DNA from 4 places in the Cytobacillus sp. OWB-43 genome. Region 4 is predicted to be linked to each of the others. Evidence: riboswitches for the same ligand, from Rfam matches in the RefSeq annotation. Region 4 holds a riboswitch; each other region holds the start of a gene.
The links. A riboswitch is a leader RNA that binds a small molecule or an ion and turns the genes downstream of it on or off. The one in region 4 is predicted to bind cobalamin.
Positions count from the first base shown of each region.

Region 1: linked by a shared signal. The riboswitch ahead of U9M49_RS13500 (hypothetical protein) and the one ahead of U9M49_RS17875 (ABC transporter substrate-binding protein) in region 4 are both predicted to bind cobalamin.
Region 2: linked by a shared signal. The riboswitch ahead of U9M49_RS06165 (ribonucleoside-diphosphate reductase subunit alpha) and the one ahead of U9M49_RS17875 (ABC transporter substrate-binding protein) in region 4 are both predicted to bind cobalamin.
Region 3: linked by a shared signal. The riboswitch ahead of metE (5-methyltetrahydropteroyltriglutamate--homocysteine S-methyltransferase) and the one ahead of U9M49_RS17875 (ABC transporter substrate-binding protein) in region 4 are both predicted to bind cobalamin.

Region 1 is NZ_JAYEFF010000003.1:165,514-170,625, reverse strand. Features, by position in the region: gene prpB (methylisocitrate lyase) at 1-404, opposite strand, end outside; gene U9M49_RS13510 (bifunctional 2-methylcitrate dehydratase/aconitate hydratase) at 418-1,857, opposite strand; gene mmgD (citrate synthase) at 1,874-2,995, opposite strand; gene U9M49_RS13500 (hypothetical protein) at 2,940-3,215, opposite strand; cobalamin riboswitch at 3,378-3,581, opposite strand; gene U9M49_RS13495 (MarR family winged helix-turn-helix transcriptional regulator) at 3,810-4,253, shown strand; gene U9M49_RS13490 (MFS transporter) at 4,270-5,112, shown strand, end outside.
Region 2 is NZ_JAYEFF010000001.1:1,275,807-1,280,918, reverse strand. Features, by position in the region: gene U9M49_RS06170 (heavy metal translocating P-type ATPase) at 1-657, shown strand, start outside; cobalamin riboswitch at 1,188-1,368, shown strand; gene U9M49_RS06165 (ribonucleoside-diphosphate reductase subunit alpha) at 1,532-3,739, shown strand; gene U9M49_RS06160 (ribonucleotide-diphosphate reductase subunit beta) at 3,765-4,805, shown strand; gene U9M49_RS06155 (response regulator transcription factor) at 4,901-5,112, shown strand, end outside.
Region 3 is NZ_JAYEFF010000005.1:38,026-43,137, forward strand. Features, by position in the region: gene metE (5-methyltetrahydropteroyltriglutamate--homocysteine S-methyltransferase) at 1-1,632, opposite strand, end outside; cobalamin riboswitch at 1,780-1,960, opposite strand; SAM riboswitch class I at 2,014-2,126, opposite strand; gene U9M49_RS16905 (DNA-binding protein) at 2,201-2,488, opposite strand; partial or broken gene U9M49_RS16910 (glycosyltransferase family 2 protein) at 2,771-4,282, shown strand; gene U9M49_RS16915 (nucleotide sugar dehydrogenase) at 4,274-5,112, shown strand, end outside.
Region 4 is NZ_JAYEFF010000005.1:221,052-226,163, reverse strand. Features, by position in the region: gene U9M49_RS17880 (FecCD family ABC transporter permease) at 1-588, opposite strand, end outside; gene U9M49_RS17875 (ABC transporter substrate-binding protein) at 554-1,516, opposite strand; cobalamin riboswitch at 1,623-1,803, opposite strand; gene U9M49_RS17870 (hypothetical protein) at 1,857-2,636, opposite strand; gene mgtE (magnesium transporter) at 3,093-4,451, shown strand; gene U9M49_RS17860 (FtsW/RodA/SpoVE family cell cycle protein) at 4,610-5,112, shown strand, end outside.

The sequences.
Region 1 (5,112 bases), on a different contig from region 4:
TTTCCATTTAAATGGCCACATTTTTTCGGTAACTTTTGATCCTCTATCTGCACAGCAGCCACTCCAGCTTCTTGCATTTCTACAGCTGTTCTTGCCGCATTTAATATCCCACCGAACCCTGTATCAATATCAACAAGTAATGGCAAATTAGTTGCTCGAATAATTTCTTTCGCCCTTTCTGCCATCTCAGTAGATGTAACCATACCTAAGTCTGGCAGTCCTTTACTTGCCATATATGCAGCGCCTGATAAGTACAGAGCATGAAAGCCTGCTTGTTTTGCCATTAAGCCTGCCATTGCATCATGCGCCCCAGGTATTTGCAATATATTCTTATCTAGCATTTTTGAACGAAATTGCTCAGCTAAATCTTGTTGAGTCACAGGTTTATGAACAATCCATGCCATCTTGCATCCCCTCCTAGATTAAGAATAAATTCATAAATTCATTTACTGCCATCTCTTTTAACGTTTCTTGATCGGAAATAGCTCCAGCAATGCTTTTTTGTGCCTTGTTTGAAAAATGAGTTTTAATATTATACTCGAATTTCTGCAATACTTTTGGAATCGCTTCGTCACGGCGGAATCGATGACCTAATGGATATTCACATTCAATCTTCTCAGAAGAAGTTCCATCCTTATAATGGATTTGAACTGCATTAGCGATTGAGCGCTTGTTCGGATCTAAATAATCCTTCGAGTATTGCAGATCTTCCACTACCTCCATCTTCTCTCGTAAGGTGTCTACTCGGGGGTCGCTAGCTACATCATCCCCATAATCCTCAGCGCGAATATTTCCTTTTAATAAACCAATAGCTGTAATGTACTGAATACAGTGATCGCGGTCAGCTGGATTATGTAATGGACCTGTTTTATCGATAATCCTAATCGCTGATTCATGTGTGGTAATCGTAATTCGATCGATATCGCTTAAATCACCCACATCGCCATTTTGATGAAGTGAAACGGCACACTCCGCTGCAGTTTGCGCGTGAAATTCTGCCGGATAAGAAACTTTGAATAACACATTTTCCATTACATAAGCACTTAACTCTCTTTGTAGGGTAAGTTTTTGCCCTTTAAACAGAACGTCTTCAAATCCCCAGTTAGGTGCAGATAAGACACTGTTATAGCCCATTTCACCTTTCACAGCCATCATAGCTAACTGAACACCCCTACTTGTCGCATCTCCAGCAGCCCATGATTTTCTTGAACCCGTATTTGGCGCATGACGATATGTCCTTAATGCAGAATTATCCACCCATGCAAGTGATAATGCATGAATCACCTCTTCTTTTGTTGCACCAAGCATCTTTGCCGTAACAGCAGTTGTTGCCACTTTAACAAACAGTACATGATCTAAACCCACGCGATTTAAACTATTATCTAGCGCTAATATTCCTTGAATTTCATGAGCCTTGATCATCATTTCCAGGACTTCAATCATTTTAACTGGCTCTTTACCAACTGAAAGACGTTGCCTACTTAAATAATCTGCAACTGCCAAAATACCACCAAGGTTGTCAGAAGGATGCCCCCATTCAGCAGCTAACCATGTATCATTGTAATCCAGCCAGCGAATCATACAGCCAATATTAAATGCACCTCTAATGGGGTCTAATTCAAATGATGTACCAGGGACTCTTGTTCCATTAGGTACAACCGTTCCTGGCACAACAGGACCAAGTAGTTTTGTACATTCAGGATAATCAAGCGCTAATATTCCACAACCAATTGTATCGAGCAAGATATAATGTGCCGTGCGATAAGCCTCTTCACTTGTTATTTCATAATCCAATACATAATCAGCAATTTCCGTTAAAATAACATCGGTTTCAACCTTTTCATTCGTTTTCAGCATTTACTCGTACTCCTCCTCAATTTGGTAAAGTATGACGTGCACCTGAATAAATGACCCGCGGTCTAAATAAGCGGTTGTTTTCATGCTGTTCAATGACATGGGCACATAAACCAACCGTTCTTGCACTAAAGAAAATCGGTGTGTAAAGTGGGATAGGAATTCCTAACATGCCATATACCGGTGCGGCATAATAATCTAAATTAGGGTATAGCCCTTTCTCAACTTCCATGATTCTTTCTCCTGCTTCACATTTTCGAAGCAACGAATCATCTCCATTTTGTATGGATAACTCCTGTAGAGCTTCCTTCATCATTAATGCTCTTGGGTCCATTTTTTTCATATAAACTCTATGACCAAAGCCCATAATCTTTTCTTTTTTAAATAGTTTTTTATAGAAGAGACCTTCCAAGCCAGCGACACTTTCCGCTTCATTCAACATGTACATAACCGCTTCATTTGCACCGCCATGCAAGCTACCTTTTAAACTTGCAACTGCGCCCGTTAACGCTCCAAATAGATCGGATTGCGTGGAAGCAATTACTCTTGCTGCAAATGTTGAGTTTGGCATTTCATGTTCACTATATAAAAGTAATGATTGGTCAAATACTCTTTCTTCTAAATCGGAAGGTACTCTACCAGTTAACATATAGAAAAAGTTGGCACTATATGATAGGGTTTTATCCGGTTCAATTCTCTCCAGACCTTGTAATATACGATAACTGTTAGCTACAATTGTCGGAACTCCGCCAAGTAGACGATAAGCTCTTTCCTTATTTGCTTGCTTCGACCTATCTTCTAAGGTCGTATCATACCCAGCCAAGCTTGAGATGCCAGTGCGGAGCCCATCCATTGGATGTGTTCCTTTTGGTAAATGAGTAAAAACCTCCATTACGGCCGTCGGTATTTCATAATAGGACTTTAACGTATTAGCTAATGAATTTTTTTCCTCGTCTGTTGGTAATTGATCTTCTAGAAGTAAATGGATAATATCTAAATAGCTTTTCGTTTTTGAAAGTTGAATTAAGTCATAACCTTTTATGACAATCTCTCCATGAACAGTATCTAAAAATGAGATGCTGGTCTCAGAAGCTATGATTCCCTCTAACCCTGGTATATACTTCTCCTCCATGCTCACAATCATTTTCCTCCCATCCAATTACATCGTGCCTGACAATGCTGTAAGCCCTTTCAGCATTCCTTAAATATATTTGGATCTTCTCTTCTTCTACAGAGAGTGTTCGGATGTCTTCTTTATACTGATCTAATACTCTTTTTAAACTATAACTCTCAGCAGAATAGCTGTTCATCATGATCGTTGATTTCATTATGTTCACATAATAAGGAACGGTTCCAAACAAAGCTTTTTCCTCCGTTCTTGCTCACCTTTTTACCATATCAATCCATTAAAAAAACAACTTCTAGAAAGAAGTTGTTAAGTTCAAACGAATACTAAAATAAACATGCGACCTTGGCATGTATTCATTACCCGTACTTAACACCTCCTATATCCACGTAGGAATTGATGTTTACACTAAACAGGCAGGTCTCCTGGCTTATGGTCAACATGATACGAAACCTTCCCATCTCCAATTTTAGGAAACAGTGGTATCTTTCATATCACTCGCAAATACAGTTGCGGGACAGCGACGGAATCCAACCGTACTTCCCTTTTAAGTAAATAGACAAGCGAGCATTCTATTTACACCTATTTTTGAAAATATTCAATTGTTCTATTTAAATATATCAATATTTTAGAAAATTGACAATTATTTTCTTAATCGCACTACTTTTCACTTTAAAATTAACACTTTTTATTATAACAATTTAAATGTCGCCTACAAACATATCTTAAAAGAAATACAATTTTAACATAACATTTACCATTTTACAGAAAAAAATCTATCGCCCATAGACAGACAAGACGGCTTTTTGTTATAGTATATTAGTTACCATTGATAACTATTTTAAATGAGGTGAATATTATTATTGCTAGCCAAAGGTTCTTTCATCACTTTATGATGCTTTATCGCCCTTTTGAGAATAGACTGAACAGCTTATTAACGAAACATCAATTACAACGGGCACAGTGGACAATCCTTTATTATCTCTACCATTTTGGTCCAACAACTTTAGTAGAGATTGCTGCATATCAAGGTGTCGAAAAGCCAACAGTTACGAGGACCATAAATCAGCTTGAGGAATATGGATATGTAGAAAAAATCCCAAGCATGGATAAACGTGAAAAGAAAATGAAAATAACGAACGAAGGTGAACGCATATACAAAAAAATCCGCATTCCGATTGATCAGTTCGAAATGGAAATATTAGAGGGAATCACACCTGAGGAACAAGAAGAATGTATTCGTATTTTTGATAGTATTAAAAGCAATTTGTAAGGAGGAAGAAAAGAATATGAGTTCAACAAAAGAAAAATTATGGACCAAGGACTTTATCACCGTTTCTTCCGTAAACTTTTTTCTAACATTAGTGTTTTATTTATTAATGGTTACGATTGCGGTGTATGCCGTTGAAGCACATCATGCGACCGCCAGCCAAGCTGGCTTAGTTACTGGCATATTTATTATAGGAACATTGGTAGGAAGATTGTTTATCGGTAAATATATTGATCGTATTGGACGGAAGAAGACTTTAATCATTGGCTTACTATTATTTAGTTTATCAACAAGTCTTTATTTTATTGAAATTGATGTCAATTTCTTACTTATTACCCGCTTTATCCACGGTTTAACATTAGGGATGGCAAGTACAGCAAGTGGTACAATTGTCGCTTCAGTTATACCGCAAACAAGGAAAGGTGAAGGAATCGGCTATTTTAGTATGAGTAATACTTTAGCGACAGCAATAGGACCTTTTATCGGTATGTTAATGAGTCAATACACAACTTTTCATACGATTTTCATTTTTTGTTTGATTCTTGGTATTATTGGCCTACTTATCGGGTTAACTGTGAATGTGAAAGAGTTAACTGAAGATCAAAAAGCTCAATTTCAATCATCTGTTTTTCAATTATCTAGCTTTATTGAACCAAAGGCACTTCCAATTGCACTCGTCACATTAACAGTCGCATTTTGTTATTCAAGCGTCTTGTCTTTTATTAACTTTTATGCAATTGAAAAGGACTTAGTAAATGCTGCTAGCTTTTTCTTCTTTGTCTATGCCATCGCTGTCTTACTATCCCGTCCTTTCACTGGTAAATTAATGGACAGCAAAGGGGCAAATTACGTGATGTATCCA
Region 2 (5,112 bases), on a different contig from region 4:
TTAATGGTAGAGAATGGGATAGACTCCTCTTGGTTCTCGAAACAAATGAAAGAATTAGAAGGTGAAGGAAAAACAGCTATGCTTGTGGCTATTAACGGTAGAGCAAAAGGCCTCCTTGCTGTAGCTGATACGATAAAAGATTCATCAAACGAAGCGATTCAAAGGCTACATGATATGGGGTTAGAAGTTATTATGATGACTGGAGATAACCAGTTAACCGCACAAGCCATTGCTAAAGAAGTAGGTATATCAAAAGTCATTGCAGAAGTCTTACCAGAAACGAAAGCAGAAGAAGTAAGAAAGCTACAAAGTCAAGGGAAAAAGGTAGCGATGGTAGGAGATGGTATTAACGATGCCCCAGCATTAGCAACTGCCGATATCGGCATGGCTATCGGTACAGGTACAGATATTGCCATGGAAGCAGGAGACATTACACTTATGCGTGGTGATCTAAATAGTATTGCTGATGCAATCATGATGAGTAAAAAAACCATTCGTAATATTAAACAGAATCTTTTTTGGGCGTTTGGCTATAATACAATCGGTATTCCTATTGCAGCTGCAGGTTTCTTAGCACCATGGTTAGCAGGTGCTGCGATGGCGTTTAGCTCTGTGTCCGTTGTATTAAATGCACTTCGTTTGCAACGTGTAAGATAAAAATAACAAGTTCCGTATGAATTTCTATAAAACATTCTATACAATAAACTGAATGAGAAAAACAAGCTAATTTAAATAGTTAGTTTGTTTTTCTATTTTTATAGAAGACATGAAGAAGATTGGTAAAAAAATTTTGTCCTTTAAGATAAATTATTTTCTTTTAATATGGAATATACCTTTAATTAATTTTTGCCCCACAACTTTAACACCATTGATTTATTTCAACAATTCTATGATTTTTTAATTTATTTACCAAAAAACTATTACTTTTCTGGTTTAAGCATACTCGTTTGAAGGTAAAAAAGTAGAGTTGGTCAGCTTGAACAATTTTTAATGGATTTCAAGACTTTTTTACACAAATAAGAAATGCTATTATTTATTATGGTCTTAAATTTACCGCTAAAAGAACGAAATGTATATTTTAGATTTAGATAAAAGAAATAAATTGTATTCTATGAAATGATGTGATATGATTACTCATACAATCTCAGATACAATATATAGTTATTTTTTTACTTCTTAACAACTACATATAGTAATTGGTTGAAGGAGTCCAAATGGACTTAAAATGGGAATCCGGATAAGCCGGAGCTGTACCCGCAACTGTAAGTGTGACGAAAAGAGGAAACCACTGTTCTTTTGAAAGAATGGGAAGGCTCTTAGTAGATTGATACACAAGCCAGGATACCTGCCTTCTTAATCAAAAGTTTCAATTCTTCGGGGCTTGAGAAGATGAAACGACAGTTGATGAAAAGAGTGTATTGTACACTTGTATTTATACTGTCGTTTGATCCGCTCAAGGTGTAACTGGGGCGGTTTTTTTTATGCCTAAATTTGATAGAAATAGTTTGAAGGAGGAAGGAATTTGAAAACAATGATTGATACGACAGTCAATTTTGAACAATTATATCAACAATTCAACAACTTACCAATTAGTGCGTTAGAAAAGCGTGCAGATCAATTAAATCACTTAGAGTTAGATAGTTTCTACGATCAGTTAATACTAGAATGTCTTTCTTACATAAATGTTAATGAACCTGATTGGACATATGTGGCTGCCCATTTATATTTAAAGAAGATTTATCAACAAGCAGCTGAGAACCGAGGGTACAGTGGTCAGGCTTATGGTGATTTTCATTCTTTAATTCAACAATTAAGTGATATTGATATTTATAGTCCTATTTTATTATCTAGTTATACAAAAGAAGAAATTGATGAATTAGGCAAAGAAATTGTCCCTGAAAGAGATCAGCTCTTTACTTATCTCGGGATCAAAATGCTTACGGATCGTTATGTAGCAAAAGATCGCCAAAAGAGGATTTTTGAATTGCCTCAAGAACGCTGGATGGTTATTGCAATGATTCTTATGCATCAAGAAGAAAAAAATCGGCTGCAATTAGTAAAAGAAGCTTACTGGGCAATGAGTAACTTATTTATGACCGTAGCTACACCAACTTTATCTAATGCAGGTAAGAATTGGGGACAACTATCTAGCTGCTTTATCGAAACAGTTGATGATAGTCTAGATTCAATTTATGACAGTAATACAGACATTGCTGCACTATCTAAAAATGGTGGTGGAATCGGCGTTTATTTAGGTAAGATTCGTAGTAGAGGTAGTATGATTAAAGGGTTCAAAGGCGCTTCATCTGGGGTGCTTCCATGGATGAAACAACTAAATAATACAGCTGTAAGTGTCGATCAACTTGGACAAAGACAAGGGGCAATTAGCGTTTATTTAGACGTTTGGCACAAGGATATCTTCTCTTTCCTTGATGCAAAGTTAAATAATGGTGATGAAAGATTACGTACACATGATTTATTTACCGGTGTATGTCTACCTGATTTATTCATGGAAAAAGTAGAAGAGCGTAGTAACTGGTATTTATTTGACCCACATGAGGTTCGACAAAAAATGGGCTTCTCACTAGAAGATTATTATGATGAAGAAGTTGGTGCAGGTACTTTTAGAATGAAATATCTAGAATGCGTCAATAATGAAGAGCTATCGAAGAAGGAAATTCCTGCTATCGATATTATGAAGTCTATCATGCGTAGTCAATTAGAAACTGGAACACCATTTATGTTCTATCGGGATGAAGTGAACCGTATGAATGCAAACGCACATGCAGGTATGATCTATTGTACAAATCTTTGTACTGAAATCGTTCAAAATCAAAGTGTAACAACAAGAGAAGAAGAGTATACAAAAGATGGTAAAATTGTCATCGAGAAAACACCTGGAGATTTCGTCGTATGTAACCTGTCTTCTATTAACCTTGCCAAAGCAGTGAATGAAGCAGTCATAGAACGATTGATTCCTATTCAAGTAAGAATGCTGGACAATGTAATTGATATTAATAAAATCCCTGTTATCCAAGGGCAGTTAACGAATAAAAAATATCGCGCGATTGGCTTAGGTACTTTCGGCTGGCATCATTTATTAGCTACTAATAAGGTCGTTTGGGAAAGCCCTGAATCATTAGAATTTGCAGACCGACTTTACGAGAAAATTGCTTACTTAACAATTGAAAGTTCTATGAATCTAGCTGAGGAAAAGGGAGCCTACCCCGCATTCAATGGTTCAGATTGGCAAACAGGTGCCTATTTCGAAAAAAGAGATTACCTGAATGCTGATAGCGAACTTGATTGGCAAGGACTAATGGAAAAAGTGAGAGCAAAAGGAATTAGAAACGGCTATTTACAAGCGGTAGCACCAAATGCGTCAACTGCATTAATTGCAGGTAGTACACCGAGTATTGATCCAATCTTCAACAAGCAATACTCAGAGGAGAAAAAAGACTATCGTATTCCTGTAACTGCACCAGACCTAAACGCTCAAACTACGTGGTACTATAAATCTGCTTACCATATCGATCAAAAATGGAGCATTGCTCAAAATGCGAAACGTCAAAAGCATATTGACCAAGCAGTGTCATTTAATCTTTATATTAAAAATACGATTAAAGCTAAAGAATTATTAGATCTTCACGTATCGGCATGGAAAAACAGGCTGAAAACAACGTATTATTTACGTTCTACTTCCACAGATATTGAAGATTGTGAATCATGCTCTAGCTGATTTCACCGAGAGGAGAATGAAATAAATGAACACTTTAAATAAACGTCCCATTATGAATCATGAAGCACCAAACCGTTCAACAGGTATTATTAATGGAGAATGTTCGAACGTTTTAAACTGGGATGATGTAAGATTTTCCTGGGCTTACCCTAAATATAAAAAGATGTTATCTAATTTCTGGACACCATTTGAAATTAATATGTCTCAAGATATTAAGCAATTCCCTGAGTTATCTGAGGACGCACAAGAAGCCTTTTTAAAGATTATCGGTTTACTAGCGTTACTAGATAGCATTCAAACTGACTATGCTGGGAAGACAGCAGATTATTTAACAGATTCTAGTCTTTCAGCGTTAATGATTATTCTTGCACAACAAGAAGTTATTCATAATCACTCGTATTCTTATATTCTTTCTTCGATCGTTTCAAAAAGTAAGCAAGATGAGGTCTTCGATTATTGGCGTACAGAACCAACATTAAGAGAACGAAATGATTTTATTACAAATGGTTATAAAGATTTTGTAAAAGAACCGACGGCGGAAAATATGTTAAAATCAATCGTTTATGATGTAGTATTAGAAGGCTTATTCTTCTATTCCGGTTTCGCTTTCTTCTATTATTTAGCGAGAAATCAAAAAATGGTATCTACATCAACGATGATTAACTATATTAATCGTGATGAACAAATTCACGTTGATTTGTTTGTAAAAATCTTTAAAGAAATCTTAAACGAGCATCCTGAATTAAACACACCAGAATTGCAACAATTTGTAAAAGATACCTTTAGAAAAGCTGCAGATCTCGAAATTGAATGGGCACGTGAGGTAATCGGTGATAAAATGGATGGTATTCTTATTACTGACCTTGAAGCATACATCAAATTTTATGCCAATGTCCGCAGTAATCAATTAGGATTTGAACGACCGTTTGAAGGATTTCGTAAAAATCCACTCCGTTGGATTGTTGCTTATGAAGAGGTAGATCAAGGCAAATCTGATTTCTTCGAACAAAAATCAAGACAATATACAAAAGTGAATCAAGTCGATAATGGATTTGATGAATTATAAGTTTTATAATAAACCTTGCATATCATATGCAAGGTTTATTATTTCTTCTTAATAATTGAAGAAATGATAAGCTTTAAGAAGAAGAGGTGTTTCTTGTGAGAAAAATTTTAATTGTTGATGATGATCAACATGTTCGCTATTTAATGAAGGATAGTTTACAAAAAGAAGGCTATCACACCACTGAGGCAAAAGATGGACAGGATGCGATGGCAATATTAGAAACGGAAGTAGTCGATCTTGTTATTGCGGATATAATGATGCCGAACATGGATGGCTATCAACTAACAAAAACGATTCGTAGGGATTT
Region 3 (5,112 bases), 180 kb from region 4:
GACTGTTTCTGCAACTGTCATTGGCTGTTCAAATGAGACATCTCCATAAATGAGTGGTGGTTTGACACAACGAGAGCCATAAGACTGCACCCAACCGAATTTTGTGAATTGGAATCCGGCTAATTTTTCACCGAAGTATTCGACCATATCTGTGCGCTCGAATTCGCCATGAACAAACACATCAAGGCCTAGCTCTTCTTGAATATCAATCCACTTTTTAATTTCCGTTTTGATATATGTTTGATAGTCAGTAGCAGTTAACTCTCCTTTACGCCATTTTAAACGATTTCTTCTCACTTCCTGTGTTTGTGGGAAGCTTCCAATCGTTGTTGTAGGTAGGAGTGGTAGTTGGAAGGCTATTTTTTGTGTTGCTTGACGAACAGAATAAGGTGCTTCGCGCTCTGCTAGTGATGATGGTAAGTTTTGAATGGCTGTTTGTACTTGTTGATTGTTTCTAATAGAAGATTGATTTAGCACCTCGATAGCAGTTCGTCTCTCGTTTATCTCATCTTGGATTTGCTCTTTTCCTTCTCTTATTCCTTTCGTTAGCACTACGATTTCTTGTAATTTTTCATCAGCAAAGGCGAGTGCGGTCTTTAATGTATGATCTAGTGTTTCTTCAATTTTGACTGTAACGGGTACATGCAATAAGCTGGATGAAGGCTGGATGATTAAGCGATCTTTCGGAACAATTGCTGTAATTTTTTCTAGAAGAGAGAGCTTATTATCAAGTTTGGCGCCCCAGATATTACGGCCATCGATGAGACCTGCAGCTAATACTTTATCACTTGGGAAGCCGAATTTTTGTAAAGAAGCGAGGTTTTGACCTGCATCATGGACAAAATCAAGGCCGATCGCTTGCACAGGTAATGAGGTAACAGCTTCAAAATGAGTGATGCTTTCAAAATACGTTTGTAAAATGATATTTATCTGTGGTGCTGCCTGGTGTAATGTTTGGTAAACTGCTTGATAGAGTGAGATGTCTTCTTCTGTGAGGGTAGTTGCTAAAATAGGTTCATCGATTTGTACCCACAAGGCACCTTCTTGCTGTAATTCTTTTAAAATTTGTGCATAAAGAGGAACGAATTGATTGACGATTGATTTGAATTCACTTTCTTTATAGCCCTTTGATAATTTCACAAACGTAATCGGGCCCAAGATAACCGGTTTCCCGTCGATTTCAAGCTTCTCTTTTCCTTCTTTATAAAAGGCAAGTGGCCGGTTTTCAGCAAGTGTTGGCGTGAGGTTGTTGAGTTCTGGCACGATGTAGTGATAGTTTGTGTTAAACCATTTGGTCATTTCAGCTGCCACGGCATCTTTGTTCCCTCTGGCAATATCAAAATACGTTTCGATATCAACCTTCCCACCTCTGTATGTAAAACGCTCAGGAACAAGTCCAAACATCACAGCTGTATCAAGGACATGATCATACAGTGTGAAATCGCCAACCGGGATGAGATCAACGCCAAGTTGTTTTTGTTTCTCGAGAGAGGATAAACGAATGACTTCCATTTGTTGCAGAAAAGTCTCTTTATTCAACTTACCACTCCAAAATTGTTCTAGAGCTTTCTTCCACTCCCGCTTCTCGCCAATTCTTGGATAACCTACATTTGAGCTTTTTACTTCAGTCAATTTAAACACTCCTTTAGATTGTATTTTCTCAACAAAAAATCTCTCTATTTATTATTAAATGAGAGATTCATACGCAATATTAACTAGAGTTGAGACCATTTGATTTGCTCAACACGTATTCATCACTCCTCTCTATGCATCCGTAGAGTCTAAGTGCAAACAACAGACAGGTCTCCTGACTTCGGATTATCGCTCGTTATCCCTTCCCATTTCTATTATGAAATAGTGGTCAATGATAAGTCGCTCTCCTTCACAGTGGCGGGACCGTGCCGGCATTCCACCGGGCTTCCCTTTTAAGCAATCATGCATCTGTTGCCTTTGTTATTAAGTTTTGAAAATACAAAAGACCTCTCTAATTAAAAATAGAGAGGTCTTTATCCTCTCTTATTTGCCAAAGCTATTACACTTTGCAGGAATTAGCACCTTTTTAACAAATAATTGTTAAAGGTTGCTGGGTTTCATCGGGCCAGTCCCTCCACCTCTCTGAATAAGAGAATTACATATTTATAATATTTTGAATTTTACAGATAGATTAGCATAATAAATGGAAGCTGTCAAAATAAATTCTTCATGAGTGATATATATCATCAGATTCAAGCCACTTGCGAAATTTATGTAGATGGTAATAATGCTTGCCATTAAGAATGACTTTTGGTGCGTGAGGATGCTTCTGTAATAGATCCTTCATGTCAGCTTCACTTAAATAAAAGTAAAGATGAAGGTGGCTTTGCTCCACAAGTAAATGATTCATATTACCTTCATTTTTACTACTAAATTGCTTCAACCCATTGCCTATGAAATAGCCAAGTAATGCTAAACCGGCGGCAATCCAAATAAAATTCAACTCGAATTCCAATTTGTACTCCCCCTTAAATACATATATATCTACTTTAACATCTCCTAACGAATAGTAATAATATATTTTTTAGTGCCGAATCGGATCAATGCCCCCATAATTAAACCAATCTACCCTGTCTATCGCACCATCTTTCATAGATTGTATACTTGTCCGAGAACAAAATTGGCCAAGCTGTATATATTGATATTACTTAGTGTTTTTCTCGGGTTTGTGATGGAAAAGGCTATAGTTAGCACAAAGGAGACTATTAATTTTGCTGAAGGAGAGAAGTGAAGTGTTATGAATCTATCTGTTATTATTCCCATTCAGAATGAAGAATCTACGTTGTCAGCCGTTTTAGAAGAGTTAGTGAAGATTGAGCCATATGAAATCATCGCTGTTTTGAATGGTTCAACAGATGGATCGGAGAAAATAGCGGAAGCATTTGAATGTAGAAAGCTTGTTTATAAAGAACCTCTAGGGGTGGATATTGGACGAGCAATTGGTGCAAGGGAGGCAAAAGGAGATACGCTTCTTTTTATTGATGGTGATATTGTCGTTAGAGCACAGGAGCTACAAGCACTGCTTGATGGCATTCAGGATGGGGCTGATATTGCCCTAAATGATTTAAGCTGGACAATGAAGCGCCCCATTAGACCACATCCGACAGCAGTATCAAAGTTCTCTCTTAATCATTTTTTAGGTAAAGGTGAGTTATCCGTTAATTCCTTAGTCGCTGTTCCTCATGTGATGAAAAAATCAGCGCTTGATACAATTGGTTGGGAGAATTTAGCTTGTCCGCCATTAGCTCATAGTATAGCTGTGATGAAAGAATTAAAGATGAGTGCACCAGTAGCCATTGATGTGATTGCTACAAATAAGATTCGACCGAAACATCAACAGAAGATTACGGGCTCCTCTTTTTCATTTTCAACAAGTTTAATAATTGGTGACCATTTACGTGCAGTGGCCCAACTGATTGAAGAGAGAGGATATCGCGGTGGTTTAAACGATGGCAGGCGAAATCGGCAATCTTTTAAGGAATATGTACAAGCCTTTTCGGTAAAGGAAGAGAAACGAGCGAAGTATAGTGCGATTATTCCTGTAGGGAAGGAGCCGGATACGATTGCTGAAGTGATTGCTGAGGTAAAGAAGGCAGGCATTGATGAAATCATTGTTGTGTTAAATGGAGCAGATGAACGAACAAAGGAAAAGGTAGAAAAGTCAGGTGTGAAAGTGATTGCGTTTGACCAGGCACTCGGACATAACATTCCAAGAGCGATTGGTGCGCTTCACAGTACAGGAGATATCTGTTTGTTCTTAGATAGTGATTTTGTTATCAAAGCAGAAGATTTAACCCCTTTTATACATGCTGTAGAAGAAGGGGCAGATATTGCTTTAAATGATTTAGAAATATTGCTCGACCGTGCCCATCCGTTGCATTCTGTGAGTGCTGCTAAGTACCTTCTGAATATGGCACTGAAAAGAGAGGACCTCACCGTTAATTCTCTCACTGCTATTCCACATGCAATGAGCAGGAAAGTGATTGACGAGATTGGTATCCTCACATTAATGTCTCCACCGTTATTTCAAGCAAAGGCAATTCTAAAAGGATTTAAAGTCGAATCCATTCATTATGTCGATGTCGTCAAGCCAAATAAAATTAGAAAACAGCATCACAGGCAAGCCGATGGTCGGGTCGAATCAACTGACCGGATTCTAGGTGACCACATTGAAGCATTTTCATATTTACTATCGTTCAATCAGAGATGCGGTTATACAGATGGCAATCGAAAATGGGACATGCTCCAAGGTCAAATAGATAGAGTTGCTGTTATTGGTCTCGGCTATGTTGGTCTCCCACTGGCTCTCCACTTAGCAAAAAAGGGCTGTCATGTAACGGGCATCGATCAAGATACTCATAAGATTGAGTTATTACAGCAAGGGAGCAGTTATATTCCTGATGTAAAAGATGAAGAGCTGCAAGCGGTTCTAAATTTCATTCCAAAACATACGGATGCAGCTATAGCTTTGCTTAAAGCCGCTGAGTATATCATCGTCACAGTTCCAACCCCAATTGACGAACATCATGAACCGGATTTAAGAGCGATGATTGCCGTTACTAACTATCTTTGCCAATATTTACAGACGGGACAAACGATTATTTATGAAAGCTCTACTTATCCGGGAACAGTAGAAGAGGTGATTGAGCCTATATTCACACGCCATCACTTTAAAGCTGGTGAAGACTACTACTTATGTTATTCACCCGAGAGAATTGATCCTGCAAATAAGCAATATACGTTAGCCTCTATCCCAAAAGTAATTAGTGGTCAAACAGAGAGCTCTCTTGCGAAAATTGATCAGTTTTATGCAAAGTATTTTGCTGAAGTTGTGCCAGTAAGCTCGCCGAAAGTTGCAGAGTTAGCTAAGTTATTTGAAAATACACAGCGATTAGTCAATATTTCACTAGTGAATGAGTTGGACGAGCTATGTGAACGATTAGACATTGATTTTTATGAAGCCCTGCAGGCAGCTGCGACAAAGCCATTTGGATTTACTCCTTATTGGCCTGGTCCGGGAATAGGTGGACATTGTATCCCTGTTGATCCGATATATTTACAATGGAAGCTCAATCAATA
Region 4 (5,112 bases):
AATCTGTCTCAGTTCATCCCCGGTTAAAGCAATCATTAAGGAAATAAATGCACCTAGAAAAGAACTGAAGATAATACCGGTTAAAATGATTGTCTCTACTCTCATGCCACGATCAATTTGTCGCGCAAAGAAAAGGACAACAATTATCGTTAGAAAAGCTGTTGTAATACTAAATAACGGTAAAGTAAAGGTGCCAACAAACGGAATGGATAAACCGAGAAAGATCGTTAATACAGCACCAACAGAAGCTCCTGAAGACACCCCCAATGTATAAGGGTCTGCTAAAGGGTTCCTTAATAAACCTTGAAAGGCAGCACCTGCTATTGCAAGTGATGCCCCGACGAAGCCCGCCAATACTACTCTAGGCAAGCGAATATTCATAACAATATTACTATGCATTGGATTAACATCATTACTTATCGGTAAACGTAAGATTTCCGCTCCAATGATATTGAATATATCTAACGGTAGCACTGAAACAGTCCCTATAGAAATCCCCATCATCATTGCTACACATAAGAAAACGAACGCACAGAGATAAGCAACACCTCTATTATTTAAATACTTCTGGGTAAATCGCTTTTGCAAGCTCCTCTACTCCTTCTACAAGTCTAGGACCTGTACGAGTTACCTTATCAGAGTGCACATCATAGACTTGCTTCTCTTTAACGGCTGTTACATCTTGCCAACCTTCTCGACTTAAAAGGGTTTCTACCGCATTTTCCGTATAATACCCGTATGTAGTGATAATCACATCAGGATTTTTTTCGATGACAGCTTCCTCGTCAATTTGTGGCCACCCTTCTTCTTCAATTACATTTTCCGCTTGGATTAAATTGAGCATATCATCAATAAATGTTTTTTGACCGGCAGTATATAAAGAAGGAGCTGCAGAGATTTCTACAAAGACAGATTTTTTCTCTTCAACAGACTTTGCTTTTTCTTCAATTTCTGCCAAACGGGTTTTCATTTCCTCAACTGTTTGATTTGCTTCTTCTGTTGCTCCTGTTGCTTTACCAATCATTTCTATGGAATCATATACTTCTTCAAAATTCTGTGCATCATTGACAATAAGAACAGGAATACCAGCATCTCTTAATTGATCTAAGCCTTCAGTACTATTATGCGCTCCTGAATTATGTGCTAATACAACATCTGGATTTAAAGCAATAATTGCTTCTACATTAAATTCTTGTCCACCGATTTTTTCAATATCAGCTACTTCTTCTGGATAATTATCAAAATCAGATACACCGACTACCTTCTCACCTAACCCTAATTCGAAAGCGATTTCAGTATTACTCGGGATTAATGAAACAATCGCTTCTGGTTCCTCTTCAATCACCACTTCTTGATCCGCAGCATCCGTTAATGTTACAGGAAAAGCGCTAGTTTCAGTACTCTCTTCAACCTTCTCTTCTCCATCTTTTTTCGGTTCAGCTGTGTCATTCCCACATCCAGCAAGAATACCTGCTGATAGTAGAATCGAGACTAAAAATAAATACCATTTCTTCATGATTGACCCTCCTTAAAATATAAAACATCCCCATTAGTAGGAGATGTTTGGAAGGAATAATCACGACAAAGAAGCCTTACCAAACACCCCCTATCCTCGTAGGTTACAGTGTTTATGGAAGATAGGCAGGTTTCCTGGCTTATGGTTTATAATCAAAGGCTCCTCCTATACAACATATATAGGAGTTTTCTTTGTTTATTAACCAGTTACAGTGGCGGGACCGCATTGGTTTTACACCAATTTCCCCTATTAAGTCAAAAATTGACACCTATTTCCTTAAATCTACAATTTTCTGTCGATTTTATTATACCTTATCATATTTTGTGGTGCATTATTATTTTTATGAATCAGTTACTTGCCATTCTTTCAGTTTTTTATCAAAAACCAATCTCGCGTCTGGAGTGGCTTCCTTCCTCATTGCTTCGAACTCATCATACATATCATCCATATTAGCGAAATCTCCAACTGTCCAGAGCGGTATATTAATTTTTGTACGTGTCTGCTCACTCTGTTCAAAAGAAATTACCAGGCCTTCCTTCATTAAATTTCTTAATGCCATTAACGCGCCTTCTGGAACTTGCGGATATGTTTTTTTCTTTTTTAGGCCTAATAAAGATTTTTCTACTTTTAAATGCTCCATCTTCATAGCAGCAACGTCGCCAAGCATTTTGTAAAAGTCCTGCCAGTCTCGGTAATAGACCTTATTTAACCAACCGTCATCATGCGCTAAATAACAATAACGATTGCTTAAATGGTTATAGAAAGGTTTCTTTAAATGCTCCTTTACATGACTAAGATATAGGAGCTCAGCAATTGCTTGAGCAGGCAATTCATTTAACGATTCTTCCTCCTCGAAATCTATCCAGCAAAAATCACCATAACTATAAACATCTTCGTTTATTAGTGCTGGCAGGTCTTCATGAGCCACCCAATCAAACATGGTATGTACATTCAGTTCCCCATTATCATACTGATGCTTCACTAATAGAAGATGCCCTGTCCTGTTCTGTAATGATTGCATAAACTCAGAAAATTCAATTCCATAAGAAATAACGGACTGGTCCTTTTCGTTTAATAAGATATAGATGAGATCTCGAACACTATGATTTTTCTTTCGCAATTTAGAAACCTCCGAACTGAAAATAGAAAGACGAAGAGCAAATTCAATAGTACCACCTTAGTTATTACCCTCATACCACACACAATTTCGTTTTACTGCAATAATTTATACTAACTACATGTAAATCATAAACAACCGATACAATGCGTCATTTCATCCATTTCATTTTAGCAAAGATAAGGAAATACGATTATTAAAAAAACATTACAAAATAACTATTTCAATTCCTGAGTTTTGTTCATACCCTAAAAAAACCTTTTTATATCAAACCAATGATAACAATCCACTTCTAACACATACTATGAAAATAACTAATGGATTAGCATACAATCTTAACTTTTAAATCATACATTACTTTAAGAAATCATGATTTTCCCAGTAAAAGAATGGTAAGATAAGCATATAATCTCCGTTTACAATTTAAGGTATATCCTCGGTTGAAAGGACTTGAGCTTTATGATTCAGACGATGACAGAAAACCAAATCGCTTTATTGATCATCAAAGCATTAAAAGATAATAAACAAAAAGAATTTAACAGGATTTTAGATGAACTGCAACCGTATGATATTGCTCAAGCTTATGATCATCTGCCTGAAAAGCATAAGAAGCGCTTCTTATTATTTATGACTGCTGACCGCCTTGCCCAGTTGCTAGAGGAATTGAATAAAGACATGCAGCTTGAGGTTTTAAATAAATTAGAAAATGAGAAAACAGGAAAAGTCTTGGATCTAATGGACAATGACGACCTCGCCCTTTTACTTCATGATATGTCAGCTGAGAAAATAGAAGGTCTCCTTGCCGGTATGAAACAAAGTGAATCTCGCATCATTCAGAATATGATGACCTATCCACCAGAAACTGCCGGGCGCTTAATGACTAACCGTTTTGTATGGATTCGTGATTATTACACAGTCCGAGAAGCAGTAGAGAAGTTAAAATCCTTTGCAGAATATGCTGAAACGATTAATTATTTATACGTGATAGATCAAGACAGAAAATTAGTTGGGGTTGTCTCTCACCGTGACTTACTAATCGCAGAGCCCCTCGAGGTTATCCAAGACATTATGTATGAACGGGTCATCTCAGCTGCAGTGACGACAGACCAAGAAGAAGTTGCAAACATGGTCTTAAAATATGATTTTCTTGCTATTCCAATTGTGAATGAAGAAAATGTGCTAATGGGTATTGCCACTGTTGATGACTTGATGGATGTTGTTGTCCAAGAAGCGAATGAAGATATTGAAAAACTATCCGCTTCCGGTAAGGCAATTGACTTTGATACGAAAGCTTTCGTCGCCGCTTATCGAAGGTTACCGTGGCTCATCCTTTTATTATTCATCGGCATTATTTCAGGCAGTATCATAAGCGGGTATGAGGCTACTTTATCGCAAGTCGTAGCCCTCGCCTTTTTCATGCCCATGATTTCTGGTATGACAGGTAACACAGGTACGCAATCATTAGCTGTAGTTGTCCGAGGGCTTGTATCCAATGATTTAAATAAAAAAGTGGTTACGAAACTGATTCTTAGGGAATTAGGGGTAGGCGTGATTATTGGTGTCACTTGTGGTATTTTAATCGCACTGATTGCATTTTTTTGGCAAGGAAATATTTATTTAGGCTTAGTTGTCGGAGTTTCCCTACTTCTTACTTTAATTATCGGGACACTTTCGGGAGCAACTATTCCTTTACTATTATACAAATTCGGGATAGACCCAGCCATAGCTTCCGGGCCTCTTATTACAACATTAAATGACATTTTCTCACTTGTTACGTATTTTGGTATTGCCACAATGTTTATTTCCTACTTAACTTAACATTACTTTTTTATTTTATATTGTAAATAAGGAAACTCTTTCTCAATTCGGTACGTCTATATATACGTTTAAACATATTCCTTTGCAGAAGATCCCTAATGGTTTTTTTCTGTTCGTAGCATTACCTGAATGTATAAAATAAAGATAGGTGTTTATATATGGATCGTATACAAAAAAAGAATGATCGCTTTGATTGGACATTAGCCCTGATATTATTTTTGTTCTGCATCATTAGTTGCACTGCTATTTATAGCGGGCAAACAACAGCACAGTATCCAGATAACTTCGTGCTACAACAAATAATCTTTTATAGTGTAGGTATGATTGTGATTGCCGCCATTATGTACTTTGATTCTGATCAGATAAAGCGAATGACCTGGATCTTATTCGGTATCGGCACAATACTTCAAGCAGGACTTTTTATCGCACCAGAGTCCCTTGCATATGAAGTAAAAGGAGCTAAGCTCTGGTACAACGGTCTACCAGGACCTTCTTTGCAGCCATCCGAGTTCTTTAAAATATTTCTTATCCTCGCACTAAGTAAAGTAATTGTAGATCATTATGCAAAATACACCATGAAAACGGTAAAAAATGACCTTATACTGTTTATTAAGCTTGGGCTCGTTACTTGTGTTCCGCTAGGACTAATCATTTTAGAAGA